3 regions of the Streptomyces sp. NPDC015345 genome follow, and region 1 is predicted to be linked to each of the others. Evidence: riboswitches for the same ligand, from Rfam matches in the RefSeq annotation. Region 1 holds a riboswitch; each other region holds the start of a gene.
The links. Region 1 has a riboswitch for thiamine pyrophosphate ahead of thiC (phosphomethylpyrimidine synthase ThiC). Riboswitches for the same ligand answer to the same signal wherever they lie in the genome.

Region 1 (10,432 bases):
TGAACGCGTTCACATTCACAAGCATTATGTCGTACTGGGTTTCTTCACCCAAACGGGGGGTCCCCTGTAACCGCCGGAAACCGCCGGAAGCACGGGAAGGCCCCGGAGGCGTACCTCCGGGGCCTTCCGGCCGGCGCCCAGGAGCTACAGCTCCTTGCGGAACGCCTCCGCCGCCTGGAGGAAGATGTCATTGGCCTCGGTCTCGCCGATCGTGGCCCGCATCCCCTCACCCGCGAACGGCCGCACCACCACGCCCGCCCGCTCGCACGCCGCCGCGAAGTCGTTCGTACGGTCCCCGAGCCGCAGCCACACGAAGTTCGCCTGCGTCTCGGGCACCGTCCAGCCCTGCCCGCGCAGCGCCTCGACCACCCGCGTGCGCTCGGCGACCAGCGAGCCGACGCGGCCCATCAGCTCGTCCTCGGCCCGCAGCGAGGCCACTGCCGCGTCCTGTGCCAGCTGGCTCACGCCGAAGGGCACCGCCGTCTTGCGCAGCGCGGCGGCCACCGGCTCATGGGCGACCGCGAAACCCACGCGCAGACCCGCGAGGCCGTACGCCTTGGAGAACGTACGAAGGACACAGACGTTCGGCCGCTCGCGGTAGATCTCGATGCCGTCCGGGACCTCGGGGTCGCGAATGAACTCGCGGTACGCCTCGTCCAGCACGACCAGGACGTCACGCGGCACCCGGTCGAGGAAGCGCTCCAGCTCGGCCCTGCGGACCACGGTGCCGGTGGGATTGTTCGGGTTGCAGACAAAGATGAGGCGGGTGCGTCCGGTGATCGCGTCGGCCATCGCGTCCAGGTCGTGGACCTCGCCCCGCGTGAGCGGCACCCGCACCGACGTCGCGCCGCTGACCTGGGTGATGATCGGGTACGCCTCGAAGGACCGCCAGGCGTAGATGACCTCGTCGCCCGGACCGGACGTGGCTTGGAGCAGCTGCTGGGCGACGCCGACCGAGCCTGTGCCGGTGGCGATGTGCGAGAGCGGCACGCCGAAGCGCTCGGCCAGTTCACTCATCAGGGCCGTGCAGGCCATGTCGGGGTAACGGTTGAAGGACCCGGCCGCGGCGAGCGCGCTCTCCATGACGCCCGGGAGCGGCGGATAGGGGTTCTCGTTGGAGGACAGCTTGTAGGCCACCGGACCGTCGGCCGCGGCGGGCTTGCCCGGCTTGTAGGTGGGGATACCCTCCAGCTCGGCGCGCAGCCTCGGGCTCGTCTCGCTCACCGCAGTCCTCCTCGTACCGGTACCGGCGACAGTTCGAATACTGCTCACCTTATGAGGATTCGAGGCTGGTGCGAATGGCCTACGGAGATCCGTCTCCGGAAGGCGCGCGGCAAGGGGGAGCGCCCCGCGGTGTTCCGTGCGCCGGTGGCTCACTCCGTGGCGCGCATCCCTCGTGAAGGTGAGTTGAGACCTCTTCGAGACCTCGCGCATCTGACAGGACCGCGCCAGACGATCAGCGGCAACTAACGCTCACAACGTCCAACTACCCTGCGTTCCATGGTCATTGGCGCGCTGGAGCCATGCAGAAACGTGCCTGTCAACGAGTGAATATGCGTCCGCGCTACCCACCCCGATGAGCCCTACTATCGGCTCGCCATGACAGCAGCAGGGAAGCACCAGGTGAGCCGAGCGGAGACCGCCCGCCGGAGCAACCGGCAGAACCGAGCGGGCATCAGAGACGTCGCCGCGGCCGCCGGTGTCTCGATCACGACTGTCTCCGATGCCCTCAACGGCAAGGGGCGGCTGCCCGACGCCACCCGACGCCATGTCCGCGAGGTCGCTGAGCGGCTGGGCTATCGCCCCTCCGCCGCGGCCCGAACCCTCCGTACCGGCAAGTCCGGCCTCATCGGCCTGACCGTGACCACGTACGGGGATGAACCTTTCACCTTCACCGAATTCGCCTACTTCGCGGAGATGGCCAGAGCCGCCACCTCCGCCGCCCTCGCCCGTGGCTACGCCCTGGTGATCCTCCCGGCCACCTCGCGCCGCAGTCCGGTCGACGTGTGGTCCAACGTCGCGCTCGACGGCACCGTCGTCGTCGACCCCTCCGACCACGACCCGGTCGTCAGCGAGCTGGTCAGACAGGGCCTGCCGGTGGTCTCCGACGGCCGCCCCGCGGGGTCGCTGCCCGTCACCGCCTGGGTCGACAACGACCACGAGGCCGCGGTCCTCGGGATCCTCGACCACCTCGCGGCGGCGGGCGCCCGCCGGATCGGCCTCCTCACCGGCAACACCACGGACACCTACACCCACCTGTCCACGACCGCGTACCTCCGCTGGTGCGAGCGCGTCGGACAGGACCCGGTCTACGAGTCCTACCCCGCCCACGACCCGTGCGCGGGCGCCGTGGCCGCCGACCGACTGCTCGCCAGGCCCGACCGCCCCGACGCCGTCTACGGCCTCTTCGACCCCAACGGCACCGACCTGCTCGCCGCCGCCCGGCGGTACGGCCTGCGGGTCCCCGACGACCTGCTGCTCGTCTGTTGCAGCGAGTCCACGGTGTACGCCACCACGGAACCGCCCATCACCACGCTCTCCCTCAAGCCGAGACGCATCGGAACGGCCGTCGTACAGCTCCTCATCGACGCCATCGAGGGGCTCGACTCGGGCGGGCCCGTCGAACAGGTGATACCGACCGAACTGATCGTGCGCACCTCGTCCGAGCGACGTCCGCCGCGCACGACGGTCAGTCCGCCACGCTCCTCGGGCTCGGGCTGACCCGGACGCTGACTCAGACGATTTCGGGCAGAGGTGGGCTACCAACCCGCCACCAGGGGGGAAACCTCTGCCCAATTCGGGAGAAAACCTCGGTGAACCGGGGTCTGGGACCGATTCCCCACCCCTGGTGCACCACACAGCGGGAGCCGCATTCCTATGATGGGCGGACGACACCGCGGGCCGCTGCGACCAGGCAGTCCGTTCTCGGTGCAGATGCGGCGCAATGGTGGTGGAGGGGTCGATGACTCAGGGGGCCGGTCAGGGACCCGATGTGCGGACGGCGACGCTGCGCGACTTCCGCGTACCGGCGTACGTCCATGAAACGACCGGCCCCGCCGAGGTGAGCCCTCCGGCGCCGGCTCCGGGGGGACTGCCGGACGACGGCTACACCCCCACCCAGCGTGACTTGCCGGTCATCAACCGCGGCGACACGGTCCAGGTGCAGGTCATGCCGGATCCCCCGCAGCCGAGGCCGGGCGACGAGCTCGGCCCGCTGTTCGTCGTGGGCGACGTGCACGGCTATCTGGACGAGCTCCTCGCGGCCCTCCAGGAGCAGGGCCTCATCGACGCCGACGGCAACTGGTCCGCGGGCAACGCGCGCCTGTGGTTCCTCGGCGACTTCACCGACCGCGGGCCCGACGGCATCGGCGTCATCGACCTCGTGATGCGGCTCTCCGCCGAGGCCGCGGCCGCCGGCGGCTACTGCAAGGCGCTCATGGGCAACCACGAGCTGCTCCTGCTCGGCGCCAAGCGCTTCGGCGACACGCCCGTCAACTCCGGCGCGGGCACCGCCACCTTCCAGGCCGCCTGGCTGCTCAACGGCGGCCAGAAGACCGACATGGAGCGCCTGGAGGACCACCACCTCCAGTGGATGGCCCGGCTGGACGCGATGGAGGAGGCCGACGGCCACCTGCTCGTGCACTCCGACACGACCGCCTACCTGGATTACGGCGACTCGATCGAGGCAGTGAACGACACCATCCGCGAGACCCTCACCCGCAACGACGCCGACGAGTGCTGGGACCTCTTCCGCAAGTTCACCAAGCGCTTCGCCTTCCGCGACGAGTCGGGCTCCTCGGCCGTACGCGAGCTGCTGGACATGTACGGCGGCACGCGCATCGTCCACGGCCACAGCCCCATCCCCTACCTCCTGGGTGACGTCGGCTCCGAGGACGAGTCGGACGGTGGCGGACCGGTCATCGAGGGACCGCACGTCTACGCCGACGGCCTGGCCATCGCCATGGACGGTGGAGTGACCATGGCCGGAAAGCTACTGGTCTGCCAACTCCCCCTGGGTATCTGAGCGTTCGCTGGGCAGGCGCCCCCTTACAGGATCACGCCGACCGGGGGTGCCAATTCTGGAAACCCCCTGTCACCGCGTGCCGTCACGGCTCTACCATCGGCTTATCCGTAGCAGGCTCCCCTCCGTTTCTGCCCGACGGCTCGTAGCCATGCGAGCCTTAGCCCTACGGAGCATCGGGGGATGCACATGAACAGCGCTCCACACCTGCTCAATGAGGACCGCCCCGAATACGAGCGGATCCTCGATGAGGCGCTGCGCACCGCACCTGACCGTCCTGAACTCGCCGCAGTGGGCCAGCGGCTCAACACCGAACAACTGCGCACCATGGCCCTGAACGCGACAGCACTGATCACGGCCGCCGCCACGGCCGAGTACGCGCACTACGTGAAGGTTCGCGAGGAGTTGCGCGAACCTCGACCGTCCTCCACCTCGATTCGCGAAGGGAGTGGACACAGCGCCGCGGAGTCGGGCTCCGGCGGCATCGGCATCGCCACGACGATGGGGGAGGTCGCGGAACCCGCGGCGGCGGCAGGAGCCGGGGCGATCGCCGTGGTGGCGGTCCTCGCCCCCGTCCTCGCCGGGACGGCCGCCGCGATCTTCCTGCTCGTCGGCTACATCCTGAAGATGCTCAACCCCGAGCCCGCCTTCGCGGACACCCTGCTCACCGCGGGATGGCTGTTCGGCGCGCTCACCGCCGGGGGCATCCTGGTCGCCGCGGTCGGTCTGCTCCTGACGGCCCTGCGAAACGGCGCCACATCGCTCCAGGCGGGACTCCACGGCGAGCAGTACGAGGAAGTGTCCCGAGCCAGGGAAGCCTGGAGTCAGGCGCTCCTCGAACGGGGCGTCGTGCCGTTCCTCCGTGAGGCCCTGACGGATCCGGGCGCGGCTCCCGCGGCCCGCGCGCCGTCGCACGGGGCCGGAGGAGCCGCGGCGGGTGGCCGCATGCCGCAACTCGGCTACAACCGGCCCGGGTTCAGCAGCCCGGACGGCGGCCGGGCGACAGGGTCGCGGCCGAGCTTTTCGAGCCCCGACTTCTCCAGCCCGGACTTCGGCGGACCCGAACACAAGCCCGAGTAGGCAAGGGTGTCCGCAGAGCCGGTCGTCGCGACACTCTGCGGGCACCCCCTACGTGCCTACGAGGTTTCGCTCAGTCGGCGATCGGCAGATAGACCCGGTTGCCGGCGGCGGCGAACTCCTTGGACTTCTGCTCCATGCCCGCCTCGATCTCGCCTTCCGCCAGGTCACCGCCGTGCTGGCGGCGGATGTCCTGGGAGATCTTCATCGAGCAGAACTTCGGCCCGCACATCGAGCAGAAGTGCGCTGTCTTCGCGGGCTCGGCCGGCAGCGTCTCGTCGTGGAACTCCCGCGCCGTGACCGGATCGAGGGCCAGGTTGAACTGGTCCTCCCAGCGGAACTCGAAGCGCGCGTCCGAGAGCGCGTCGTCCCAGTCCTGCGCGCCCGGATGCCCCTTGGCGAGGTCGGCCGCGTGCGCCGCGATCTTGTACGTGATGACGCCGGTCTTCACGTCGTCGCGGTTGGGCAGGCCGAGGTGCTCCTTCGGCGTGACGTAGCAGAGCATGGCCGTGCCCCACCAGCCGATCATCGCGGCGCCGATGCCCGAGGTGATGTGGTCGTAGGCGGGCGCGATGTCCGTGGTCAGCGGGCCGAGCGTGTAGAACGGCGCCTCCTCGCAGATCTCCTGCTGGAGGTCGATGTTCTCCTTGATCTTGTGCATCGGGACGTGACCGGGGCCCTCGATCATCGTCTGTACATTGTGCCTCTTGGCGATCGTGTTGAGTTCCCCGAGGGTCCGGAGCTCGGCGAACTGCGCCTCGTCGTTGGCGTCCGCGATCGAACCGGGCCGCAGGCCGTCGCCGAGCGAGTACGTCACGTCGTACGCCGCGAGGATCTCGCACAGCTCCTCGAAGTGCTCGTAGAGGAAGCTCTCCTTGTGGTGCGCGAGGCACCAGGCGGCCATGATCGAGCCGCCGCGCGAGACGATGCCGGTCTTACGGCGGGCGGTGAGCGGGACGTACGGCAGGCGCACACCGGCGTGCACCGTCATGTAGTCCACGCCCTGCTCGGCCTGTTCGATGACCGTGTCCTTGTAGATCTCCCAGGTCAGCTCCTCGGCCTTGCCGTCGACCTTCTCCAGGGCCTGGTAGAGGGGCACGGTGCCGATGGGCACGGGGGAGTTGCGCAGGACCCACTCGCGGGTGGTGTGGATGTTGCGGCCGGTGGAGAGGTCCATGACCGTGTCGGCGCCCCACTGGGTCGCCCAGGTCATCTTGTCCACCTCCTCCTCGATGGAGGAGGTGACCGCGGAGTTGCCGATGTTGGCGTTCACCTTCACCAGGAACTTCTTGCCGATGATCATCGGCTCGATCTCCGGGTGGTTGACGTTGGCCGGGATCACGGCGCGGCCCGCGGCGACTTCGGCCCGCACGACCTCGGGGTCCATGTTCTCGCGGATCCCGATGAACTCCATCTCGGGCGTGATCTCACCGCGCCGGGCGTACGCGAGCTGTGTCACCGCCTGGCCCGGGCGGCCGCGGCGTGGCTGGCGGGGGCGGCCGGGGAAGACCGCGTCGAGGTTCTTGAGCCCGCCGCGCGGCGAGGTGTGCTTGATGCCGTCGTCCTCGGGGCGGGGCGGACGGCCCACGTACTCCTCGGTGTCGCCGCGGGCGATGATCCAGTTCTCCCGCAGCGGCGGCAGGCCGCGGCGGACGTCGGTCTCGGCGGACGGGTCGGTGTACGGACCCGATGTGTCGTACAGGGTGACGGCCTTGCCGTTGGTGAGGTGCACCTGGCGGACCGGCACGCGCAGATCGGGGCGTGAACCCTCGATGTACGCCTTGTGCCAGCCGATGGACTTCCCGGCCTCCGCCGCGACAGCGTTCTCAACGTGCTCGTCGCTGCTGGAGGCAGGCGTGCGTGCGTCCGATGTGGTCATGAGACCTACTCCCTACGCCGGCATTACCCGGTAACAGGTTCGGCGGTCGACGCAGCGGATTCCGTACGTTCATGCACGACTCGTGCCGTTTCGTACGGAGGTCAGCGCCCTCTCAGCCCGGTGCTCCGAGCTCCCGCGATTGCAAAGGTGGCTCCACGCTAGCGTCATGTCGGGCGCGCTGAACAGAGGGCCCCTCCCGTTCTTGCGATGATCGGTCCGTGACCACCACACCCCCGCCGCCGCCTCCGCCCTCGCAACCGCCCCGCTCCGGCCCGTCCCCCGACGGCTCCGGGCACGGACACGGACACGGCCATACGCACAGCCACGGCCCCGCCGCGCCCGTCTCCCAGCACCTGCGCAAGGTCATCGCGGCGGTGCTGATCCCCTTCGCCACCGCGGTCGTCGTGGGCCTGTTGGTCCTGTGGCCGGGCGGGACGCCGAGCCATGAACGCACCGGCGTCGGCTTCGACCGGCAGACACAGTCGGCGACGGTCGCCAAGGTGCAGGAACTGCCCTGCAAGGACCTCAACCCCTCGCAGCCGCAGCCGAACGGCGACACCTCCACTCCCGAGGGCCAGAGCGCCCAGTCCCGGGCCGAGGGCACCTGCAAGAAGGCGCTGATCGAGGTGACCAGCGGTGACGACAAGGGCCGCACGTTCACCGAGATCATCCAGCCGGACTCGCCCCGGCAACTGCGCAAGGGCCAAGAGGTGGTGGTCGCCTACGAGCCCAAGGCCCCCGAGGGCCTTCAGTATTCGGTCACCGACGTGAACCGCAAGATCCCGATGGCGCTGCTCGCCGGCATCTTCGCGCTCGCCGTCGTGGTGGTGGGGAGGCTGCGCGGTGTGATGGCCCTGGTGGCACTCGCCATCAGCTTCCTGGTGCTGACCTTCTTCATCCTGCCGGCGATCCTCCAGGGGTCGAACCCCCTGGTCGTGGCGGTGATCGGGGCGAGCGCCATCATGCTGGTCGCGCTCTACCTCTGCCATGGCCTCACGGCCCGTACCTCGGTCGCGGTGCTCGGCACCCTCATCTCCCTCCTCCTGATCGGCCTGCTCGGCTCCCTGTTCATCGGCTGGGCCGCGCTGACCGGCAACACGGACGACAACACCGGCCTCATCCACGGCCTGTATCCGTCCATCGACATGAGCGGCCTGCTGCTCGCGGGCGTCATCATCGGCTCGCTCGGCGTCCTGGACGACGTGACGGTCACCCAGACCTCAGCCGTCTGGGAACTGCACCAGGCCAACCCGACCATGGGCTGGCGCGGCCTCTACCGCGCGGGCATCCGCATCGGGCGCGACCACATCGCCTCGGTCGTCAACACCCTCGTCCTCGCCTACGCGGGCGCCGCGCTGCCCCTGCTGCTGCTCTTCTCGATCGCGCAGTCCAGCGTGGGCACGGTCGCCAACAGCGAGTTGGTCGCCGAGGAGATCGTGCGCACCCTGATCGGCTCGATCGGCCTGGTCGCGTCGGTGCCGGTGACCACCGCGCTGGCCGCCCTGGTGGTCTCCGCCGACCGCTCCGCCACCACCGGGCCCGGCGGCCCGGCCGCGGCCACCGGCACCCCCGCTCCGCGATCCTCCCGTGGCGGGAAGGGCCGCCGCCGCAAGGCCTGACGCCGGAGGGGCCCGCGCGGCCCTTTGAGCCGGGAGAAGCCGCGAAATGCACCAATCTGCCATTCATATCTGCCCACCGGTCGGCGGTCAGCCCGCGTTCTGCTCCTCCGCCAGGATCCGGTCGAGCGCCTCGTCGAGGTGCGCGTCGAAGTCGGCGAGCGTCCGCTCCTGCCCGAGCGGCACCAACCTGTCCGTACGGTCCAGGAAGGCGAGCAGCGGCGGAATGCCCACCCGGAACAGCGCCTGATCCGGGCCGACCTGAAGCCTGATCAGCGCCTCGTCCATCAACTCGGGATCAGTGGGCTCGATCCGCACATCCCCGACCCCGCACGGCCGGCCCACTCCGTCGATCAACAGCTCCCGGCCGAATGCCCACGTCACCGGAGCGTCACCGGGCAGATGAAACGTCAGCCGCACGGCAAAAGGATCACCGGTCTCATAGCGCAACTCCACCGGGATACGAAACGACAGCTCCTCGGAAACAAGGAAGCTCATCATGACCTCTGCCTGAACCGTCTCGTCCATCGCGCCGCCCTACCCCGTCACTTGGCCTTCAAGTGGCCAGGAACCAACTCCCTGACACTCATGGCATCTTGCTTAAAGTACACACCAGATCACAAGGAGTGAGTTTTCAGATGCTGATAGAGAAGGCGAGTGTCCCTAGTAGCTTTCCGATCTCACGCTGCAATCTCTCCGCCGCGGGCAGCAGCCTGTCCGCCTGACCTGCGGGCACGGAAATGGCCAAGGTCGCCGCGGTGTCTCCCGCCAAGATCGGAATCGCCGCGCAGACCGTCCCCAACGCGTACTCCTGTCGCTCCACCACGGGCCTCATCCGCTCCATCGCCTCGAGCCGACGCAGAAACGTGCGGTCGTCGCGGACCGAGTAACGCGTGATCGACTGAACCGGATAGCGGTCGAGGTGGTCCTGCCTGGCCTCGTCGTCGAGTTGGGAGAGCAGGCACTGCCCGATGGCGTGGGCGTGACCCGTCTCCCGGAAGTCTGCCCATTCCTCGACCGCGGGATTGCCCGGGGTGTCGGAGACCGCCACGATCTCGATCTCGCCCTCGCGGTAGACCGCGAAGTACACCGGCACCCCGATGACGTCCCGGCAGTGCGCCAGCGCGTCACCGATCGTGCCGCGACGATTCTGCTGCGCCCCGCTGCTGCTGAGCCGCTCGGCCGCCTCGCCGAGTACGAACACTCCTTTCTCGCGGCGCAGATAGCCCTCGTGGGTCAGCGTGCGCAGCAGGTGGTAGGCGGTGGGGAGCGCGAGCCCCGCTTCGCGGGCCAGTTGCTTGGCGGGCGCGCCGTCCGGGTGCGTGGAGGCGGCTTCCAGCAGCCGCATGGCCCGCTGCACGGAGCCGATGAGGGTGGGCGTGACGGGGGCGGCGGCCGTGGCCGTGGCGTCCGCCGGTGGAAGGGCGCTGGCGTCGGCCGGTAATGGGGTGGCGTCGGCCCGTGCGGTGGAGGTGGCGGCCGGTGAAGTGGGGGTACCGACCGGTGAAGTGGAGGCGTCGACCGCGGCCAAGGTTCACTCCCGAAGCGCGTGGGGGGCCGCCCGTGCCCGGAGAAACACGGGAGGGCAATGCGCCCGTCCGCGGGGAGCAACCCCGCGTCGGTTTTCGGACTCTAACCCTTGGCCACCGCTCTGCGGCCGTCTGCGGGGAAACATCCCTCGGCCGAGGGACCCGTTTCGAAAAGTCACCACCAGGTAGTAACCAATCGGCGAGTAACCACTTCAGCGACGGTTGCAGGTGATCAGTGCCCGATGTATGCGGCGGCGATCACCAATCGGTGCGGGACGAGGACGAGCCGGATATGAACTTCCGTACGACA
Region 2 (10,432 bases), on a different contig from region 1:
GCCGGTCGCCGAACCGGTGTGCACGACGACACCGAGCGCGCCGATCTCACGGCCCCGGCGCAGCGAGTGGCGCAGGGAGTCCACGGACTTCTCGGCGGTCGCCTCGGTGTGCGAGCCGAAGTTGATGAGGTAGGGCGCGTGGACGTACGCAGGGATGTTCCCGGCGGCGCAGGCCGCGCGGAACTCCTCGTCCTGCTTCGGATTGCCGGGCGGGGTCGCCCACCCGCGCGGGTTGGCGACGAAGACCTGGACGGCCTCGGCGCCGAGATCACGGGCGTACGACAGTCCTACGGAGGCGAGACCGCCGGCCACGGGGATGTGGGCACCGACGGGGTTGCGGGACGCGGCGCCCAAGGACGCAGGACGGGGGGATTTGTTGCTGCTCACGCCGTCAAGGGTGGCACGTGGGCGGGGCCGGGCGGGCATCGGCCGGGGGTGGGCTTCGTCATCCTCGCCGGGGCGGCGGGGGCCCGCGCGGACCCCCGGGGGCCGCGGCTCAGCGGATCTCGATGGTGATCGTCGACCCCTTGGGGGCCTCGTCGCCCGCGTCCACCGACTGGTCCTTCACCGTGTCCCCGAAGAGGCCGAGCAGCCCGCGGTCCTTCTCCACCGCGAAGCCCTTCGACTCCAGCTTGTCCACGGCCTCGTCGACGCTCATCCCGGTGACGTCCGGGACCTCGACCATCGGAGGGCCCTTGGAGATCGTCAGCGTGACCGTGTCCCCCTCGGCGAGCGGCTTGTCCGCCGCGGGGTCCTGCGCGGCGACGGCACCCTTGTCCTCGTCGGAGGGGATGCGGGCCGACTTGATCTTCGCCTTCAGCCCGGCGTCCTCCAGGTCCGCGACGGCGTCGGCCTCGGACTCGCCCACCACGTCCGGCACCTCGACCTGGCGGCCCTTGCTGACGACCAGGGCGACGGCCGAGTCGGCCTTGCGGGTGAAGCCGGCCCGCGGGTCCGTACGCACCACGGAACCCTTCGCGACGTCCTCGCTGAAGGTCTTGGTGACCATGCCGGGGGCGAGACCGGAGTTCTTCAGCTCCTTCTTCGCCTCGGCCAGCGGGATGCCCTTGACGTCCGGCACCTTCACGGTCTCCGGGCCCCGCGAGACGGTCAGCGTCACCTTGCCGTTCTGCCGGATGCGCTCACCGGCCGCGGGGTCGCTGTCCATGACCGTGCCGCGCTTGTCGGTCTCGCTGTACTCGCGCTTGATCTCCTTGACCTCGAGCCCGGCTTCCTCCAGACGCTTCTCGGCCTGCGCCTCGGTCTTCGCCAGAAGCGGCGGGACCTCCGTGAACTGGCCGGAGTTGATGTACCAGACGCCCGCGCCCAGGCCGAGGGCCAGGAGCACCGCGGCCACCACCGCGATCGTGCGGCGGCGCGGATCGAACCGGCCGCGCGAGCGCGGTGCCGGGGCGGGCGGCGCCGGCGGCGGTGTCGTCAGGACGCTGGTGCGGTTCAGGGCGTCCTGCCGGCCCTGCTCTCCCTCGGCCGAGAGCGGGAGTGGGAGCTGCGCCGAGCGGTCCGCGCGCGGGATCACGCTGGTGCGGTCCTCGGAGTTGTCATGGTGGCCGGGGGCGTCATGCTCCGCCGCGCGGGCCTGCGGCGGCACCGCGTCGAGCTGCTCCTCGGTGAGGGCTCCTCGCGCCTCGCGCAGCTGGGCCAGGAGGGCCACCGCGTCGTGCGGGCGGACGTCGGGGGTGCGGGCGGTGGCGGAGGCGACCAGCTCGTCGAGCGCGAAGGGGAGCCCCGGCACGGCCGCCGACGGGGGCGGCACGTCTTCGTTGAGGTGCTGGTAGAGCACTTGGGCGGGGGAGTCCCCGGAGTGCGGCTTCGCGCCGGTCAGCATCTCGTAGAGCACCACGCCGCAGGCGTACACGTCCACGCGTGTGTCCGCCGTGCCGTGCTCGATCTGCTCGGGGGCGAGATAGGAGACGGTGCCAAGGACGGTGCCGGTCGTGTTCGTGACGGTGTCCACCGCGCGTACGAGGCCGAAGTCGGCGACCTTCACCCGGCCGTCGTCCCCTATGAGGACGTTCTCGGGCTTCATGTCGCGGTGCACGAACCCGGCGCGGTGCGCGGCGCCGAGCGCGGCGAGGACCGGCTCCAGGATGTCGAGCGCGGCCCGTGGCTGGAGCGCGCCGCGCTCGCGCAGGACGTCACGCAGCGTGCAGCCCGCCACGTACTCCATCGCCAGATAGACGTACGCCCCGTCGGTGCCCTGGTCGAAGACGCCGACCACGTTCGGGTGCGAGAGGCGGGCGACCGACTTCGCCTCGCGGATGAAGCGCTCCACGAAGGAGGCGTCGGCCGCCAGCGTGGGGTGCATCACCTTGAGCGCGAGCACGCGGTCGAGGCGGGTGTCCACGGCCCGGTAGACCGTGGCCATCCCGCCGACCGCGATGCGCCCCTCGATCCGGTATCGGCTGTCGAGCAGCTGCCCGACGAGGGGGTCCTGAAGGGTCGTGTCCACGCAGGGGAGTCTACGAGCCGCCACCGACACCTCGTCCCGGCCGGTCCTCCCCGCGGCTGGACTGCAGCCGAGCTGTGACAGGTGACGGGCCGGAGCGCCCCGTCAGGGGCGCGGGGAACTGCGCGCCAAGCCCCCACCGGCGGCCGGCCGCGAGCGAGCAGTACCCCGCCTTGCTCAAGGCGTCCCGAAAGCCGGCCGCTCCGGATCCAGCCGAGCCATGCCCTCCGCAGGAGAGGACGCCTCCGCGAAGTGACGGCGGGGGATCCGCCCGGCCCGGTACGCGAGGCGCCCCGCCTCGACGCCGTGCCGCATGGCCTCCGCCATCAGGACCGGCTCCTGCGCCCGTGTCACGGCCGAGGCGAGCATGACACCCGCGCACCCCAGCTCCATGGCGAGCACCGCGTCGGACGCCGTGCCCGCACCCGCGTCCAGGATCACCGGCACGCGCGCGTGCTCGACGATCAGCTGGAAGTTGTGCGGGTTGCGGATGCCGAGCCCCGAGCCGATGGGGGAGCCGAGCGGCATGATCGCCGCGCACCCCACGTCCTGGAGCTTGCGCGCGAGCACCGGGTCGTCGTTCGTGTACGGAAGGACCGTGAAGCCGTCGTCGACGAGGGTCTCGGCGGCGTCCAGGAGCTCGATCGGGTCCGGGAGCAGCGTGCGCTCGTCCGCGATCACCTCCAGCTTCACGAGATCGGTGCCGAGCGCCTCGCGTGCGAGACGGGCCGTGAGGACGGCCTCCCCGGCGGTGAAACAGCCCGCCGTGTTCGGCAGGACGCGGATGCCGAGCCGGTCCAGGACGGAGAGCACCGAGCCCTGCACACCGGGGTCGAGGCGGCGCATGGCGACCGTGGTCAGTTCGGTGCCGGACGCGACGAGGGCGCGTTCGAGGACGTCGAGGCTGGGCGCCCCGCCCGTGCCCATGATCAGACGCGAGGAGAGGGTGAGCCCGCCGATGACGAAAGGGTCGTCTGCCATGGTGGGATCAGCCTCCCTGGACTGCGGTGAGTACTTCGACGCGGTCGCCCGCGGCGAGCACGGTGCCGGACCACCGCGCGCGCGGTACGACGGTTTCGTTGAGGGCGGCGGCGACACCGGAGTGGGCCGCCGTGAGAGTGGCGACGAGGGCTTCGAGCGTGGTGCCCGGGGTCACGTCGCGTACCTCTCCGTTGACGGAAACGGTGAAGGGCGTACTGGAGGCGGGCGTACTCATGCGGGTTGCTCCGTGAACGACTGCGTGGGCAGTGGCTGCGTTGGGGGTACGAGGGAGGGCTCGGTGAATCGGCGCGGGGTGAACGGCCGCGCCTCGTCGGGAAGCTCACCGGTGGCCAGGGAGTGCGCCATGACGTCGCCCGTCAGGGGCGTCAGCAGGACGCCGTTGCGGTAGTGCCCGGTGGCCAGCTGGAGCCCGGGCAGCCGCGTCGGGCCGAGCAGGGGCGCGTTGTCGGGGGAGCCGGGGCGCAGGCCCGCGCGGGTCTCGGTCAGCGGCAGTTCGGTGATGCCGGGCACGAGTTCGTGTGCGTCCCGCAGGAGTTCGTAGACGCCGCCCGCGGTGACCGTGGTGTCCCAGCCGAGCTCCTCGCTGGTGGCGCCGACGACGAGTTCGCCGTTCTCGCGCGGGACGAGGTAGAGGGCGCCGCCGCGCACGACCGCGCGCACGGTGCGGCTCAGGAACGGCGCGTACGCCTTCGGCACCGTCAGGCGCAGCACCTGCCCCTTCACCGGCCGCACGGGCGGCAGGACGTCGTCGGGAACGCCCGCGAGGCGCCCGCTGAGGCTGCCCGCCGCCAGCACGACCTGGTCCGCGTGCAGCTCGGTGCCGTCCCCGAGGACGACTCCCCCGGCCCGGTCGCGTACGACCGAGAGCCGCTCGGCCCAGCCGCGGTGGAAGGCGACGCCCGCCCGCTCGCAGGCCACGAGCAGCGCCGCCGCGAGCCGGCGCGGGTCGACCTGGTGGTCGCCGTCGACCCGTAGCCCGCCCCGCACGCCCGGTGCGAGCATCGGCTCCAGGCGGCGGCACTCGCGGCCGCTCAGCCACTGCGACTCCAGGCCGGACCGGCACTGGAGGGCGTGCAGTTCGCGCAGGTGGGCACGGTCGTCGGAGTCGAGCGCGACGGCGAGCGTGCCACACGCGCGGTAGCCGAGGTCGCCGACACCGCGGTCGCTCGCCTCGGCCAGTTCGGCGGCGAAGTCCGGATAGCGCCGCGCGGATTCGAGGTTGAGTGCGAGCAGCGTCTGCTCGCCGTGGTGCAGTTCCGTGACGGCGGCCAGCATGCCGGCCGCTACCTGCGCGGCGCCGCCGCCCGGCTCGGGGTCCACGACGGCGACGGAGAGCCCGCGCTGCGCGGTCCGCCAGGCCGTGACCAGGCCGATGATGCCGCCCCCCACGACGAGGACGTCCGTCGGAGTCTTCGATTCCGCCGGTGGCGCACAGGATGGTGTGCGGGGTGGTGTACGTGGCTGCATGGGCGTCCAGCCCCTCCCTTCGCCGGCATGACCCGGATCAGGTTCGTACGGTCGGAGGCCGTCCCAGCCTCCCTCTCAGCCCGGTGCGTCCGGGCTCCCGCGAGTGCTCTGCACCGGCCACCCTAGCCCGTCGCCCCGCGCGGCAGTAGGGGAGCCGTGCCGTCATGGGCGGTGACGGTGTGTCAGAGATCTCCCCGCCCGCCTCTGAAGGCGCCGCCGTCCGCCGCCCTACAGTGATCGGGTGAGCGAGCAGCAGAGGCAGAGCGAGCGGCACGTCGTCATCGTCGGCGCCGGGATGGCAGGGGTGCAGACCGCCGTGGCCCTGCGTGAGCGGGGTTTCGCCGGTCCGGTCACCGTGATCGGCGCGGAACCCCACCAGCCGTACGACAGGCCGCCGCTGTCCAAGGCGGTGCTGCTCGGCAAGGCGGAGGGCTCCGCCTTCGACATCGACTTCGAGGCGCTCGGCATCGGGCTCCGCCTGGGGCGCGAGGTCACCGGCGTGCGCCCCGCGGACCATGAGCTGGACACGGCCGAGGGCCCGGTCGCCTATGACGTCCTGGTGCTCGCGACCGGCGCCGAGCCGATCACGCTGCCGGGCACCGAGGGCGTTCCCGGCGTCCACCTCCTGCGCACCCTGGACGACGCCGCGCGGCTGCGGCCGGTACTCGCCGCGCAGCACGAGATCGTGGTGGTGGGCGCGGGCTGGATCGGCGCCGAGTTCGCCACGGCCGCGCGCGAGGCGGGGTGTGCGGTCACCGTGGTCGAGGCCGCGGGCCGGCCGCTCGCGGGGGCGCTGCCCGCGGAGGTCGCGGCCCCCATGGCGGGCTGGTACGCGGACTCCGGAGCCGTGCTGCGCACCCACGCGCGCGTGGAGCACGTCGAGCCGGGCGCGGTGGTCCTGGCCGACGGGGCCCGGTTGCCGGCGGGCGCGGTCGTCGTCGGCATCGGGGCGCGGCCCGCGACCGCCTGGCTGACCGGCTCCGGCATCGTCCTCGGCGCTCACGGGGAAGTGGTGGCCGACGACCACCTGCGCGCCTCGGTGCCCGACGTGTACGCGGTCGGCGACTGCGCCTCGTTCCCTTCCGGGCGGTACGGCGAACGACTGCTCGTCCACCACTGGGACAACGCGCTCCAGGGCCCGCGCACGGTCGCGGCGAACATCATCGGCGAGGACCCCGCGGCGTACGACCCGGTGCCGTACTTCTGGTCGGAGCAGTTCGGCCGCTTCGTGCAGTACGCGGGCCATCACACGCCCACCGACGAGCTGGTGTGGCGCGGCGACCCCACGGGCATGGCCTGGTCGGTCTGCTGGCTGCGGTCCGGCGCCCTGGTGGCGGTCCTCGCGGTGGGCCGCCCCCGGGACCTGGCCCAGGGCCGCAAACTGATCGAGTCAGGCACCCACCTGGACCCAACTCTGACGGCAGACCCATCGGTACCCCTGAAGAAGGCAGCGCTATAACGCCCCTTGAGGGGCGCGGGGAACCGCGCGCCCGACCTCCACGCATCCGCACCCGAACACACCCCCCGTCCCCGACCGCGGTGCCGCCCGCCGCGGGCCCCCGGCCAGAGATACGCTGGGACGGTGACCGAGATTGACGCAAAGACCGATGCTCTCGTCCCCGCCTGGCTCCACCTCCCCGACATCGCGGAAATGCTCGACGTCGAGGTGACGCGCGTACGCCAGCTGGTCAAGGACGGCCAGCTGATCGCCGTACGCCGTGGTGAGAACCGGACGCTCCAGGTGCCGGCCGCCTTCATCGACGGCGACAAGGTCGTCAAGGGCCTCGTCGGCACCTTGACGCTCCTGAGGGACGACGGTTTCTCCGACGAAGAGATGCTCGAGTGGCTCTTCACCCCCGACCCGACCCTGCCCGGCACCCCCGCGCAGGCACTGAGCGAGAATCGCGGCACGGAGGTGAAGCGCCGCGCCCAGGCGCTCGCCGTCTGAGCAGGCGCCCGTCGTCTGACTGAACACACCGTTCGGGATGCGGGCCGCGCGTCGCGCGGCCCGCACGCCCACGACACCGGGGGGATCTCTCCATGGCCGCCGACCACCCGCGCGCCCAGCTCGCCGACGCCCGGCTCTACCTGTGCGTGGACGCCCGCAAGCGTCAGGGAGACCTCCCCGACTTCCTCGACGCCGTCCTCGCGGGCGGCGTCGACATCGTGCAGCTGCGCGACAAGGGCATGGAGGCGGCCGAGGAGCTGGAGCACCTCCAGGTCTTCGCCGACGCCGCCCGGCGCCACGGCAAGCTCCTCGCGGTGAACGACCGCGCGGATGTCGCGCACGCCATCGGCGCCGACGTCCTCCACCTGGGCCAGGGCGACCTGCCCGTCCCCGCGGCCCGCGCCATCCTCGGCGGCAGCGACGACGTACTCATCGGCCGCTCCACGCACGCCGAGTCCGAGGCCGCCGCGGCCGCCGTCCAAGAGGGCGTGGACTACTTCTGCACCGGCCCCTGCTGGCCGACCCCCACCAAGCCGGGCCGTCACGCACCGGGCCTCGACCTGGTCCGCTACACGGCCTCCCTCGGCACGGACCGCCCCTGGTTCGCCATCGGCGGCATCGACGCGGGCAACCTCGACGAGGTGCTCGAAGCGGGCGCGCGCCGCGTCGTCGTCGTACGGGCGATCAGCGAGGCCGACGACCCGGGCGCCGCGGCGGCGGACTTCGCGAAGCGGCTGCGTACGGCCGGCTGAGCACCTGCTCGGCACCCGCTCGGCGGTGTCCGATCCGTGTCCGATCCGTGGACAAGAAACCGGCAAATGAGATGAAATCCCCAGGTCCGGTTGGGTGACCGCCGTGGCCTGGCTAACCTGCCCGTATGGCCCTAGGCACAGCTTCCACCAGGACTGACCGCGCGCGCACCGTGCGCGACATGCTCGCGACCGGCAAGACGACGTACTCCTTCGAGTTCTCCGCGCCGAAGACCCCGAAGGGCGAGCGGAATCTGTGGAACGCGCTGCGCCGGGTCGAGGCGGTCGCCCCGGACTTCGTCTCCGTCACCTACGGAGCGGGTGGTTCGACGCGTACCGGCACGGTCAAGGAGACCCAGCAGATCGTCGCCGACACCACGCTGACGCCCGTCGCCCACCTGACCGCGGTCGACCACTCCGTGGCCGAGCTGCGCAACATCATCGGGCAGTACGCGGACGCCGGGATCCGGAACATGCTGGCGGTCCGCGGCGACCCGCCCGGCGACCCGCTCGGCGAGTGGGTCGCGCACCCCGAGGGCCTCACCTACGCCTCCGAACTGGTCGAACTCATCAAGGAGTCCGGCGACTTCTGCGTGGGCGTCGCGGCCTTCCCCGCCATGCATCCCCGCTCGCCCGACTGGGAGTCCGACACCCGGCACTTCATCGACAAGTGCCGGGCCGGCGCGGACTACGCGATCACGCAGATGTTCTTCGACCCGGAGGAGTACCTGCGGCTGCGCGACCGCGTCGAGGCGGCCGGCTGCGCGACGCCGATCATCCCCGAGATGATGCCCGTCACCAACGTCCGCCAGCTCGACCGGCTGCCGCAGCTCAGCAACGCCGTGTTCCCGGCCGAGCTGAAAGACAGGATCCTCGCGGCCAAAGAGGATCCCGCCGCTGTACGCTCCATTGGCATCGAGTTCGCGACGGAGTTCTGCGCGCGATTGCTGGCCGAAGGCGTGCCGGGATTGCACTTCATCACGCTCAACAACTCCACGGCGACGCTGGAAATCTACGAGAATCTTGGTCTGCACCAGCAGGCTTGAACGGCAGTACCCCCGTACCCACGGGCGGCGGCCGTAGGGGAGTGGGGCGTACATGGGCTGGACGGTCCTCTACATCGCGTTCGGATTCGTCGCGCTGTGGCTGCTGGGCGAGGTGCTGCTCCAGTACAAGGCCAGGCTGCGCTGGCGGCTGCTGGCGTTCGTGGGCTTCCTGGGCGTCGTCGTCGGCGTGGTGATGTCGTCGGTCCCGGTCATCGCGGCCGGCGCCATCGCCTTCGCGGTCGGCCAGACGTACGTGACGCTGTCGTTCCGCCGGGGCTTCTCCACCGGCTGGGCGCTGGGCGGGAAGCCGGGCCTCAGCAAGCGCCGCAAGAAGCCGTCCCAGGGCGCGGCCGCCGCGCAGGAGCCGACGCTCCAGGTGTCCGACCTGGAGTATGAGCAGGCCCCGCCGCCGCCCGCGCACGCCCCCGGGGTCTACGAACCGGAGCCGCTGCCCGACGACACCGGGCAGTACGGCGTCTACACCGACGCCGCGCACGCCCCGCCGGCCGCGGGCGACGCCTACCACGGCGACGGCGGCCAGGGCTATGACGCCGCCGCCTACACCGGCTACGACCAGCAGAACTACAACTACGACGAGACCGGCCACCAGCAGTACGCCGCGTACTCGGACCCGTATGTCGGCACGCAGACCTACGGCGCCCGGCAGAGCTACGACACCTACGGCGACCAGCAGCAGTACGCCCCCTACGGCGGCGACACCTACGGCGGGCTCGGCGAGGTCTACAACGACACCCCGCCCGGCGGCGTCTGGGTGCCGCACCAGCGCACCACCGACGAGCCGTACGGCGGCGAACTCCCGGCGGAGCAGCCGTATCCGTACCAGGGCGGGCAGACCGGCGGCCACTCCGGCGGATACGACGACTCCGGCTACGACTCGGGCCACAACGAACAGCAGTACCGCTACTGACCCGCTGCTCACCGGCTCCTCGAGGTCACTGCGAGCCGCGGAACTCCGGTCCCTCGACGATCAGCCCGGCGACCAGCGCGCCCGACATGCCCGCGTGGGGCAGGCCGCCGCCGGGGTGCGACCAGCCGCCGACCGCGAAGAGGCCCGGCAGGCGGGTGCTGTTCGCCGGGTGCAGGAGCGCGCCGTCGGCCGCGGCGAGCGCCGGGGCCGGGACCGAACCGCCGTCGGCGCCGGTGGCCTCCGCGATGTCCGCCGGGGTGTGCGTCCGGTGCCACAGGAGGCGCTCGCGCAGGCCGGGGAGCACGGCCTCGGCGCGGGAGATCACGCGCTCCACGTCGGCCGGGGAGACCTCCAGGTGCGCCGGGACCGTCACCGTGAGCGTCACCGCTTCGTGTGCGCCGTCGGGCGTGAGATCGGGGTCGTCGGGGCGCAGCACCGTGACCGTGGGGGAGGCGGGCAGGCCGGGCCGCTCTCCGAAGAGGCGGTCGAGCTCGTCCTGACGGTCGGCGGAGTGCAGCACCGTCCGGTGCGGGGTGCCCTCGGGGCGGGCTCCGGAGAGGGCCAACAGGACCGTCAGACGGCTGGGCATCCCGGAGCGTGCGGGCACATCACCCTCCGACCGTATGTTCACACCGGGCAGCATTCCGGCCAGGACGGTGGGCGCCACACCGGCGACGACGAAGTCCGCCTCGGCCGTCGTGCCGTCGGCGAGCTCCACGCCCGCGGCCCGGCCGTCCTTCTCGGTGATCCGGACCACCGCCGCGTCGAACACGAACTCGACCCGGCGGGCCAGGCACCGCTCGTACACCGCCTCGGCCAGCGCGC
Region 3 (10,432 bases), on a different contig from region 1:
ACGCCAACCTCGGCGAGAAGATCGTCCTGGACCGCTTCGCGCAGTTCTCCGGCGCCTACGTCTCCGCGTACATGCACCGCACGATGCCCGACCTGCCCCCGCAGATCGGTGTCCTCGTCGAGCTGGACAAGGCCGACGCCGACGTCGCCAAGGGCATCGCGCAGCACATCGCCGCCTTCGCGCCGAAGTACCTCTCCAAGGAGGACGTGCCGGCCGAGGTCGTCGAGTCCGAGCGTCGCGTCGCCGAGGAGACCACCCGCGCCGAGGGCAAGCCCGAGGCCGCGCTCCCGAAGATCGTCGAGGGTCGCGTCAACGGCTTCTTCAAGGAGGCCACCCTCCTCGGCCAGCCGTACGCGCTGGACAACAAGAAGTCGGTCGAGAAGGTTCTCGCCGAGGCCGGTGTCACCCTGAAGCGCTTCACGCGCATCAAGGTCGGTATCTGAGTCCGTACCGCGATCGACGGTAGGCCCCCTATAGGGTCGACAGCGGTCGCCCGCGTGGGGAGCCCCGGAAGGGGAACCCCGTACGCGATGTACGACCGCAGGATCTGACGAGGAGGCCACTGCCGAGCATGGGATGCGAACGACACCCCACCGGCAGTGGCCTTTTTCGTATGTGTGTCAAGTAAGAGAAGCGAGAACACCATGACCACCAAGGCCGACTCGAAGAGTGACGACGGCAAAGTTGCCGGACGCTTCCTGCTGAAGCTCTCCGGTGAGGCGTTCGCCGGTGGAGGCGGCCTCGGGGTCGACCCCGACGTGGTGCACGCCATCGCCCGGGAGATCGCGGCCGTGGTCCGCGACGGCGCCCAGATCGCCGTCGTCATCGGCGGCGGCAACTTCTTCCGCGGCGCCGAGCTCCAGCAGCGCGGCATGGACCGGGCCCGCTCGGACTACATGGGCATGCTCGGCACGGTCATGAACTGCCTCGCCCTCCAGGACTTCCTGGAAAAGGAGGGCATCGACTGCCGCGTCCAGACCGCCATCACCATGGGCCAGGTCGCGGAGCCGTACATCCCGCTGCGCGCCGTGCGCCACCTGGAGAAGGGCCGTGTGGTCATCTTCGGCGCCGGTATGGGCATGCCGTACTTCTCCACCGACACCACCGCCGCGCAGCGCGCCCTGGAGATCGACGCCGAGGCGCTGCTCATGGGCAAGAACGGCGTGGACGGCGTCTATGACTCCGACCCGAAGACCAACCCCGACGCGGTGAAGTTCGACGCTCTCGGCTACGGCGAGGTCATCACCCGCGACCTCAAGGTCGCCGACATGACCGCCATCACGCTGTGCCGGGACAACAAGCTGCCCATCCTCGTCTTCGAGCTGCTCTCCGAGGGCAATATCGCCCGAGCCGTCAAGGGTGAGAAGATCGGCACACTCGTGGGCGACCAGGGAAGCCGGAACTGACCTCAGGGCCTTGGGCCTCAGGGATCTGAGCCCGACTCAAGGGACGTACGCGAGACGCCCCTTGAGGGGATGGACAAAGCCCTGCCGGTCGGACACCGTGCAGGAAAGACACGCGACGCAGCCGGCCGCCCCGTGCTAGCCGGGCCTACTCAAGACACGCAGGAGCAAGTGGTGATCGAAGAGACCCTCCTCGAGGCCGAGGAGAAGATGGAGAAGGCCGTCGTGGTCGCCAAGGAGGACTTCGCCGCGATCCGCACCGGCCGTGCGCACCCGGCGATGTTCAACAAGATCGTGGCGGACTACTACGGCGCGCTGACGCCGATCAACCAGCTGGCCTCGTTCTCGGTGCCCGAGCCGAGGATGGCGGTGGTGACCCCGTTCGACAAGACCGCGCTGCGCAACATCGAGCAGGCGATCCGCGACTCCGACCTCGGCGTCAACCCGAGCAACGACGGCAACATCATCCGGGTGACCTTCCCCGAGCTGACGCAGGACCGCCGCAAGGAGTACATCAAGGTCGCCAAGACCAAGGCCGAGGACTCCAAGATCTCGATCCGCTCCATCCGCCGCAAGGCGAAGGAGACCATCGACAAGGCCGTCAAGGACGGCGACATCGGTGAGGACGAGGGCCGCCGCGCCGAGAAGGAGCTGGACGACACCACCGCGAAGTACGTCGCTCAGGTGGACGAGCTGCTCAAGCACAAGGAAGCCGAGCTGCTCGAAGTCTGAGGCTCGAGTCCGAGGAATCAGGAAACCGATCCGTGAACGACTCTTCCTGGGGGGCGCCGCCCAGAGCCGGGTATTGGGGGCCGCCCGACCAGGGACCTGGTCAGGGGGCGCCCCCGGCAGGTCCCGCGTACGATGCGCAGGACGCGCTGCTTCCGTCCGTGACGCAGCCGATGCCCATCGTGCCCGACGCACCGGTGAGCGGCTCTGACCAGGACGACCGGGGGGCCACTCGGATGGGCGGCCCCCTGTTCCGTGACGAGCCCTCGCAGGAGCCCATGCCCAGCGCACCACAGCCCGCCCCGGCAGCGCCGCAGCCCGCGCCGAAGAAGAGCGCGGGCCGCGATCTCGGTGCGGCCATAGGAGTCGGTGTGGGTCTCGGCGCGGTGATCATCGCGTCGCTGTTCATCGTGAAGGCCGCCTTCATCGGCGTGATAGCGGTCGCCGTGGTGGTCGGCCTCTGGGAGCTCACCTCCCGCCTGGAGGAGCGCAAGGCCATCAAGGCGCCGCTGGTGCCGCTCGCGGTGGGCGGCGCGGCGATGGTCGTCGCCGGCTACGTCCGGGGCCCCGAGGGCGCCTGGGTGGCGATGGCGCTCACCGCGCTCGCCGTCCTGGTCTGGCGCATGACCGAGCCTCCCGAGGGCTATCTGAAGGACGTCACGGCGGGGGTCTTCGCGGCCTTCTACGTCCCGTTCCTCGCCACGTTCGTGGCGCTGATGCTCACCGCGGACGACGGACCGCAGCGGGTGCTCACCTTCCTGCTCCTGACCGTGGTCAGCGACACCGGGGCGTACGCGGTCGGCTGGCGCTTCGGCAAGCACAAGCTGGCGCCGCGCATCAGCCCCGGCAAGACCCGCGAGGGCCTGCTCGGCGCGATCACGTTCGCGATGGCGGCGGGCGCGCTGTGCATGGAGTTCCTGATCGACGGCGGGACGTGGTGGCAGGGGCTGCTCATCGGCCTCGCGGTCGCGGCGAGCGCCACGCTCGGCGATCTCGGCGAGTCGATGATCAAGCGGGACCTCGGCATCAAGGACATGGGCACGCTTCTGCCGGGGCACGGCGGCATCATGGACCGCCTGGATTCCCTGCTGCCGACGGCGCCGGTCGTCTGGCTCCTGCTGGTGATCTTTGTCGGGTCCGGCTGACCTCTACCTGGTCTGACCTGCGCGAATGTGTGTGAGGGGTCCGTTGTCCACAGGGCGGCGGGCCCCTCGTCGTATGTCTGCGACACTGGATGGACCATGCCTGTACCCGGAGAACTCACCTTCGTCGCGCCCCGCGGAGCCAAGAAGCCCCCGCGGCACCTCGCCGACCTCACGCCCGCCGAGCGCAAGGAGGCCGTCGCCGCCATCGGCGAGAAGCCGTTCCGCGCCAAGCAGCTCTCGCAGCACTACTTCGCGCGGTACGCCCACGACCCGGCCGAGTGGACCGACATCCCCGCCGGCGCGCGCGACAAGCTCCGTGAGGCTCTGCTGCCCGACCTGATGTCCGTGGTGCGGCACATCAGCTGTGACGACGACACCACCCGCAAGACGCTCTGGCGGCTCTTCGACGGGACGCTGGTGGAGTCGGTGCTCATGCGGTACCCCGACCGGGTCACGATGTGCATCAGCTCCCAGGCCGGATGCGGCATGAACTGCCCGTTCTGCGCCACCGGCCAGGCCGGTCTCGACCGGAACCTGTCGACGGGCGAGATCGTGCACCAGATCGTCGACGGCATGCGCGCGCTGCGCGACGGCGAGATCCCCGGCGGGCCCGCCCGTCTGTCCAACATCGTCTTCATGGGCATGGGCGAGCCGCTGGCCAACTACAACCGCGTGACCGGTGCCATCCGCCGCCTCACCGACCCCGAGCCGGACGGCCTCGGGCTCTCGCAGCGCGGGATCACGGTGTCGACGGTGGGGCTCGTCCCCGCCATCCACCGGTTCTCCGACGAGGGCTTCAAGTGCCGTCTCGCGATCTCGCTGCACGCCCCGGACGACGACCTGCGAGACACCCTCGTGCCGGTCAACACCAAGTGGAAGGTGCGGGAGGTGCTCGACGCCGGCTGGGAGTACGCGGCCAAGTCGGGGCGCCGCCTCTCCATCGAGTACGCGCTGATCCGCGACATCAACGACCACGCGTGGCGCGGTGACCGCCTCGGCCGGCTGCTCAAGGGCAAGCCGGTGCACGTGAACCTGATCCCGCTGAACCCCACGCCGGGCTCGAAGTGGACGGCCTCGCGGCCCGAGGACGAGAAAGCGTTCGTGGAGGCCATCGCCGCCCATGGTGTGCCGGTCACGATCCGGGACACCCGGGGCCAGGAGATCGACGGGGCGTGCGGTCAGCTCGCCGCGGCCGAGAGGTAGTCTGGCCGTCGTACACACATCTGCATATTCCGACAGGGGAGCGCCACAGCGCTGAGAGTGCGGCACCTTGGACAGGTGGGCCGCAGACCCTCTGAACCTCGCCCAGGTCATTCTGGGTAGGAAGTTCGGGCACCACTCAAGCTGTTGCGCCCTGCCCGCGGCCATCCGGTCGGCGGGCAGGGCCGCGTCTCTTCCTGGACACCCAGGAGGACAACTCAGTGAGCACCAAGAAGATCACGTCCGTCGCCATCGCGGTGGGTCTCGGGCTCGTCGCCGTCTCGGCGTGCGGCTCCGGCGACGACGCCTCGAAGGCGGACTCCAAGTCCGTCACGCTCGTCAGCCATGACTCCTTCAACGTCTCCAAGGACGTGCTGAAGGAATTCGAGAAGCGGTCCGGGTACCAGGTCAAGGTCCTCAAGGACGGGGACGCGGGCGCCGCCGTGAACAAGGCGATCCTCTCCAAGGACAACCCGCAGGGCGACGTCTTCTTCGGAGTCGACAACACCCTGCTGTCGCGGGCGCTCGACAACGGCCTCTTCCAGTCGTACGAGGCCAAGGGCTCCGACAAGATCAAGCCGGAGTACCGCGTCGACCAGGGCAAGCACCGTGTGACACCTGTCGACAGCGGCGACATCTGTGTCAACTACGACAAGAAGTACTTCGCCGACAAGAAGCTCGCGCCGCCGAAGTCCTTCGACGATCTGCTCAAGCCGCAGTACAAGAATCTGCTGGTCACCGAGAACGCCTCGACCTCGTCGCCCGGCCTCGGCTTCCTGCTCGGCACCGCCGCGAAGTACGGCGACAAGGGCTGGGAGAGCTACTGGAAGGAGCTCAAGGCCAACGGCGTCAAGGTCGTCGACGGCTGGGAGCAGGCGTACAACGAGGAGTTCTCCGGGTCCGCGGGCGGCAAGAAGGCCAAGGGCGACCGGCCGCTCGTCGTCTCCTACGCCTCTTCGCCGCCCGTGGAGGTGCTCTACGGCAAGCCGCGGCCCAAGGAGGCGCCGACCGGCGTCGCGACCGGCACGTGCTTCCGCCAGGTCGAGTACGCGGGCCTGCTCGGCAACGCCAAGAACGCCAAGGGCGGCAAGGCGCTCCTGGACTTCCTGGCGGGCGAGGAGTTCCAGGCGGACATGCCGCTGAACATGTTCGTGAACCCGGTGCGGGAGGGCGTCGAGCTGCCCGAGCTGTTCACGAAGCACGGTGTGACGGTCGACGAGCCGCAGACCATGGACCCGAAGAAGATCGCCGACAACCGCGAGCCGTGGATCAAGTCGTGGACCTCGCTCGTACTGAAGTAAAGGCCCGTCCCCTCAGGGGATTCAGCCGCGGGGGCGCGGCTCGGCTCGGTCTGATGGCCGTGCCCGTCGCGTTCTTCGCGCTCTTCTTCGCCTATCCGGTCACGGCGATCGTCGCGCGCGGACTGCACGTGGACGGCGGCTGGCGGTTCGGGCGGATCGTGGACGTGCTCGGGCAGTCCGACATCCGGCACGTCCTGTGGTTCACCACCTGGCAGGCGCTCGCGTCGACCGCGCTCACGCTGCTGATCGCGCTCCCCGGCGCGTATGTCTTCGCGCGCTTCGACTTCCCGGGCAAGCAGGTGCTGCGGGCCGTCGTCACCGTGCCGTTCGTGCTGCCCACCGTCGTGGTCGGCACGGCGTTCCTGGCGCTGATCGGGCGGGGCGGGCTCTTCGACGAGCTGTGGGGTGTGCGGCTCGACACCACCGTGTGGGCGATCCTGCTCGCGCACGTGTTCTTCAACTACGCGGTCGTCGTCCGCACCGTCGGCGGGCTCTGGTCACAGCTCGACCCGCGCCAGGAGGAGGCCGCGCGGATGCTCGGCGCCTCGCGCTGGAGGGCCTGGCGGACGGTGACGCTGCCCGCGCTCGGGCCGGCCGTCGCGGCCGCCGCCCTCATGGTCTTCCTCTTCACCTTCACCTCCTTCGGCATCGTCCAGATCCTCGGCGGGCCCGCGTACTCCACACTCGAGGTGGAGATCTACCGGCAGACCGCGCAGTTGCTCGACCTGCCCACGGCCGCCGTCCTGACCGTCGTGCAGTTCGCGGCGGTCGGGCTCATCCTCGCGATCCATGCCTGGACCGTGCGGCGGCGCGAGAGCGCGCTGAAGCTGGTCGACGCCTCGGCCGTGGCCCGCCGCCCGCGCGGCGCGGGGCAGTGGACGCTGCTCGGCCTGGTCATGGCCACGGTCGCCGTGCTGATACTGCTGCCGCTCGGCGTGCTGGTCCAGCGCTCCCTCGACGCTCCCGGCGGCCATGGATTCGCGTACTACCGGGAGCTGACCTCGGCGGAGGGCGGTGCCTTCCTCGTGCCGCCGATCGAGGCGGTGTGGAATTCGCTCCAGTACGCGGTGGTGGCCACCGGCATCGCGGTCATCATCGGCGGGCTTGCGGCGGCCGCGCTGACGCGCAGAGCCGGTCGTCTCGTACGCGGATTCGACGCACTGCTCATGCTGCCGCTCGGGGTATCGGCGGTGACCGTCGGCTTCGGGTTCCTGATCGCGCTGGACGAGCCGCCCCTTGATCTGCGGGCCACCTGGATCCTGGTGCCGCTCGCCCAGGCCCTCGTCGGCGTGCCCTTCGTCGTACGCACCATGCTGCCCGTCCTGCGCGCGGTGGACGGGCGGCTCCGGGAGGCGGCGGCCGTGCTCGGGGCGTCGCCGCTGCGGGCCTGGCGGGAGGTGGACCTGCCGATGGTGCGGCGGGCGCTGCTGATCGCCGCCGGGTTCGCCTTCGCGGTGTCGCTCGGCGAGTTCGGGGCGACCGTCTTCATCGCGCGGCCCGACAACCCGACCCTTCCGGTGGCCGTGGCGCGGCTGCTCGGGCGGGCCGGGGACCTCAACTACGGCCAGGCGATGGCCCTTTCGACCATCCTGATGGTGGTGTGCGCGGTGTCGCTGCTGCTGCTGGAACGCATCCGTACCGACCGCACTTCGGGGGAGTTCTGATGACGACCGCCTTGCTGAGCCTGCGTGAGGCGACCGTCCGGTTCGGGGCGCGGGCCGTGCTCGACGCCGTGGACCTGGAGGTCGCCGAGCACGAGATCGTCTGCGTGCTCGGGCCGAGCGGCAGCGGCAAGTCGACGCTGCTGCGGGCCGTCGCAGGGCTCCAGTCGCTCGACGCGGGGCGCATCGAGCTCGGCGGGCGTGACCAGCGCGGGGTGCCGGCGCACAAGCGGGGCGTCGGCCTGATGTTCCAGGACCACCAGCTTTTCCCGCAGCGCGACGTGGCGGGCAATGTCGCCTTCGGGCTGCGCATGCGGGGCGCCTCGCGCGCCGAACAGGCCGGCCGCGTCGCCGAGTTGCTCGAACTCGTCGGCCTGCCGAAGGCACAGCGGCGGGCGGTCGCCTCGCTGTCCGGCGGGGAGCAGCAGCGGGTCGCCCTCGCGCGCGCGCTCGCGCCCCGCCCCCGGCTGCTGATGCTCGACGAGCCGCTGGGTCAGCTCGACCGCTCCCTGCGCGAACGCCTCGTCGTCGAACTGCGGGAACTCTTCGACGAGTTGGGCACGACGGTGCTCGCCGTCACGCACGACCAGGGTGAGGCCTTCGTGCTCGCCGACCGGGTCGTCGTGATGCGGGAGGGGCGGATCGCCCAGTCCGGCACGCCCCTTGAGGTGTGGCAGCGCCCGGTGGACGAGTTCGTGGCTCGGTTCCTCGGCTTCGAGAACGTGCTTCCGGCGACGGTCACCGGCGAGACGGCCGACACGGCATGGGGCAAGGTCCCCGTGCCGAGGGGCGCCCCCGCCGGGCGGTGCGAGATCCTGGTGCGGCCGGCCGGGGTGCGTCTCGTCCCCGTCGAGCAGGGGCTGCCCTGCGCCGTGACGGCACGCACCTTCCGCGGCACCCATGTCGCGGTGCGACTCCAGCCGGCGGAAGGACCGCGCCTGGAGGCGGCGTGCGCGCTGCGGGAGGCGCCGGAGGTGGGCGAGAGGGTCGGGGTCGCTTTCGACGCGGGGGATGTCGTGGTTCTCGGGGGTGCGGCGGCGGAGGCGGGCGTGTCGGCGGTGCGCAAGCCGGTCTAGCGTGCGCGCGCCGCCCTGCGGCACCGGCCTGTGGCACTCCCTGTGGCACCGACCTGTGGCGTCCCCCTGTGGCACCGGCCCCGTCTGGGTGCTCCCGGCTCAGCCCCGCGCCGCCGCGGCCCTCACCAGTCCCCGTTCGTACGCGAGGATCACCGCCTGTGCCCGGTCGCGCAGCCCCATCTTGGTGAAGAGGCGGTTGATGTGCGTCTTCACCGTGTGGTCGGTGATCGTGAGGCGGTCGGCGATCTCCGCGTTCGACAGGCCCTGCGCGATGAGGACGAGCACCTCCACCTCACGGGCCGTCAGCCCTTCGACGCCGCCCGCGGGGACCGGGGGGACAGCGGCCCGCTGGCGCGTGAACTCGGCGACGAGACGCTTGGTGATCTCGGGCGACAGCAGGGCGTTGCCCGCCGCCACGACCCGTACCGCGTGCAGCAGTTCGGGGAACGTCGCGTCCTTCAGCAGAAACCCCGAGGCCCCGGCGGTCAGCGCCTCGTACACGTACTCGTCGAGGCCGAACGTCGTCAGCATCAGCGCCTTCGTCGCGCCGCCGGACGCCGCGAGGATCTCGCGGGCCGCGTCGATGCCGTTCTTGTGCGGCATACGGATGTCGAGCAGGACCAGGTCGGGGCGGTGCTCGGCGGCGAGGCGGACGGCCTGGGCGCCGTCCTCGGCCTCGGCGACGACCTGGATGTCGTCCTGGGTGCCCAGGAGGTTCACGAAACCGGTGCGCACGACGGCCTGATCGTCCGCGACGAGGGTTCTGATCACTGCGGGCCCCTTCCGCTCCGGAGCGGGTCCGTTCCTCATCGGAGCCTGGATGTCCTTCGTCACCACGGCAGTTCCGCCTCCACGCGGAACCCGCCGTCGCGGCCCGCGCCCGCGGTGAGGCTGCCGCCGACCAGGGCGGCGCGCTCACGCATGCCGGTCAGGCCGTGGCCGCCCGCGCCGCCGCCGTCACGCGGCGGCCCGGGGCCGTCGTCGGTGACGCGGAGCGCCAACCGGTCCTTGCGGTAGTCGAGTTCGACGAGCGCGCGGGCGCCCGGGGCGTGCTTGCGGGCGTTCGTCAGGGACTCCTGCACGATGCGGTACGCCGACAGCTCCCACACGGCGGCCAGCGGCACCCGCTCCCCGCTGATCCGCAGCTCCGCGGCTCCGCCCACCGCGCGGTGCTGGTCGATGAGTTCGTCGAGGTGGTCGAGGGTGGGCTGCGGGGCGGTCGCGGCGACCGCGGTGGTTCCAGTGTGCCGCGGGGCCGGGGTGCGCAGGACGCCGAGGAGCCGGCGCAGCTCGGCCAGGGACGCGCGGGCCGTCCCCGCGATCTGCTGGAAGCCGTCACGGGCCTGCGGGCTCAGCCCCGGCGTCGTGTACGTCGCGCTCTCCGCCTGCACCGCGATCATCGACACGGAGTGCGAGACGATGTCGTGCAGTTCACGGGCGATGGCCGCGCGCTCGGCCTCGGCCGCCCGCCGCCGCTCCTCGGCGATCAACTGTGCCTGCGTATGGGCGCGTTCACGCCGTGTCTCCTCGCGGGAGCGCACCGCGTCGCCCATGCAGACGGCGCCGAGGATCACCGCCGAGAGCCCGAACGCCTCGGCGAACAGGCCGAGTGACCCGGCGTTGCCGAGCGGCGGCACGTCGGGCAGCCGGTCGTCGCGGGCCCAGCGCAGGACGTGCCACAGGTTCACCGCGAGGGCCCCGAACGCGCCGCCCGCGATCAGCAGCGCCGGGTGCAGCACGCGGTGGCGGCCGAGGACGTAACAACTGGCGAGCCCGCTGATCATCACCGCGATCGACAGCGACGAGTCGGCGCCGAAGCTCAGCAGCCCGGCGGCCACGCTCACCAGGGCGACCGGCGGAAAGGCCCGGCGCCACATCAGCGAGGCCGTGGAGATCAGGATGGCGGCCCCGTTCGTC

Region 2: linked by a shared signal. The riboswitch ahead of thiO (glycine oxidase ThiO) and the one ahead of thiC (phosphomethylpyrimidine synthase ThiC) in region 1 are both predicted to bind thiamine pyrophosphate.
Region 3: linked by a shared signal. The riboswitch ahead of ACF062_RS32480 (thiamine ABC transporter substrate binding subunit) and the one ahead of thiC (phosphomethylpyrimidine synthase ThiC) in region 1 are both predicted to bind thiamine pyrophosphate.

Annotation. Positions count from the first base shown of each region.
Region 1 covers NZ_JBIBTX010000005.1:549,394-559,825, reverse strand. The annotation lists gene hisC (histidinol-phosphate transaminase) at 145-1,224, opposite strand; gene ACF062_RS23735 (LacI family DNA-binding transcriptional regulator) at 1,600-2,721, shown strand; gene ACF062_RS23730 (metallophosphoesterase) at 2,963-4,024, shown strand; gene ACF062_RS23725 (hypothetical protein) at 4,205-5,101, shown strand; gene thiC (phosphomethylpyrimidine synthase ThiC) at 5,172-6,977, opposite strand; TPP riboswitch at 6,970-7,124, opposite strand; gene ACF062_RS23715 (YibE/F family protein) at 7,196-8,596, shown strand; gene ACF062_RS23710 (SsgA family sporulation/cell division regulator) at 8,684-9,121, opposite strand; gene ACF062_RS23705 (IclR family transcriptional regulator) at 9,228-9,941, opposite strand; gene ACF062_RS23700 (DUF5326 family protein) at 10,381-10,432, opposite strand, start outside.
Region 2 covers NZ_JBIBTX010000001.1:376,589-387,020, reverse strand. The annotation lists gene ACF062_RS01815 (deoxyribonuclease IV) at 1-387, opposite strand, end outside; gene pknB (Stk1 family PASTA domain-containing Ser/Thr kinase) at 497-2,470, opposite strand; gene ACF062_RS01805 (thiazole synthase) at 2,645-3,448, opposite strand; gene thiS (sulfur carrier protein ThiS) at 3,456-3,683, opposite strand; gene thiO (glycine oxidase ThiO) at 3,680-4,936, opposite strand; TPP riboswitch at 4,934-5,047, opposite strand; gene ACF062_RS01790 (NAD(P)/FAD-dependent oxidoreductase) at 5,178-6,395, shown strand; gene ACF062_RS01785 (Rv2175c family DNA-binding protein) at 6,519-6,884, shown strand; gene thiE (thiamine phosphate synthase) at 6,977-7,636, shown strand; gene metF (methylenetetrahydrofolate reductase [NAD(P)H]) at 7,762-8,679, shown strand; gene ACF062_RS01770 (hypothetical protein) at 8,732-9,607, shown strand; gene ACF062_RS01765 (phytoene desaturase family protein) at 9,633-10,432, opposite strand, start outside.
Region 3 covers NZ_JBIBTX010000009.1:230,758-241,189, forward strand. The annotation lists gene tsf (translation elongation factor Ts) at 1-443, shown strand, start outside; gene pyrH (UMP kinase) at 645-1,406, shown strand; gene frr (ribosome recycling factor) at 1,578-2,135, shown strand; gene ACF062_RS32470 (phosphatidate cytidylyltransferase) at 2,168-3,277, shown strand; gene rlmN (23S rRNA (adenine(2503)-C(2))-methyltransferase RlmN) at 3,374-4,480, shown strand; TPP riboswitch at 4,505-4,621, shown strand; gene ACF062_RS32480 (thiamine ABC transporter substrate binding subunit) at 4,699-5,778, shown strand; gene ACF062_RS32485 (ABC transporter permease) at 5,754-7,442, shown strand; gene ACF062_RS32490 (ABC transporter ATP-binding protein) at 7,442-8,515, shown strand; gene ACF062_RS32495 (response regulator) at 8,615-9,325, opposite strand; gene ACF062_RS32500 (sensor histidine kinase) at 9,346-10,432, opposite strand, start outside.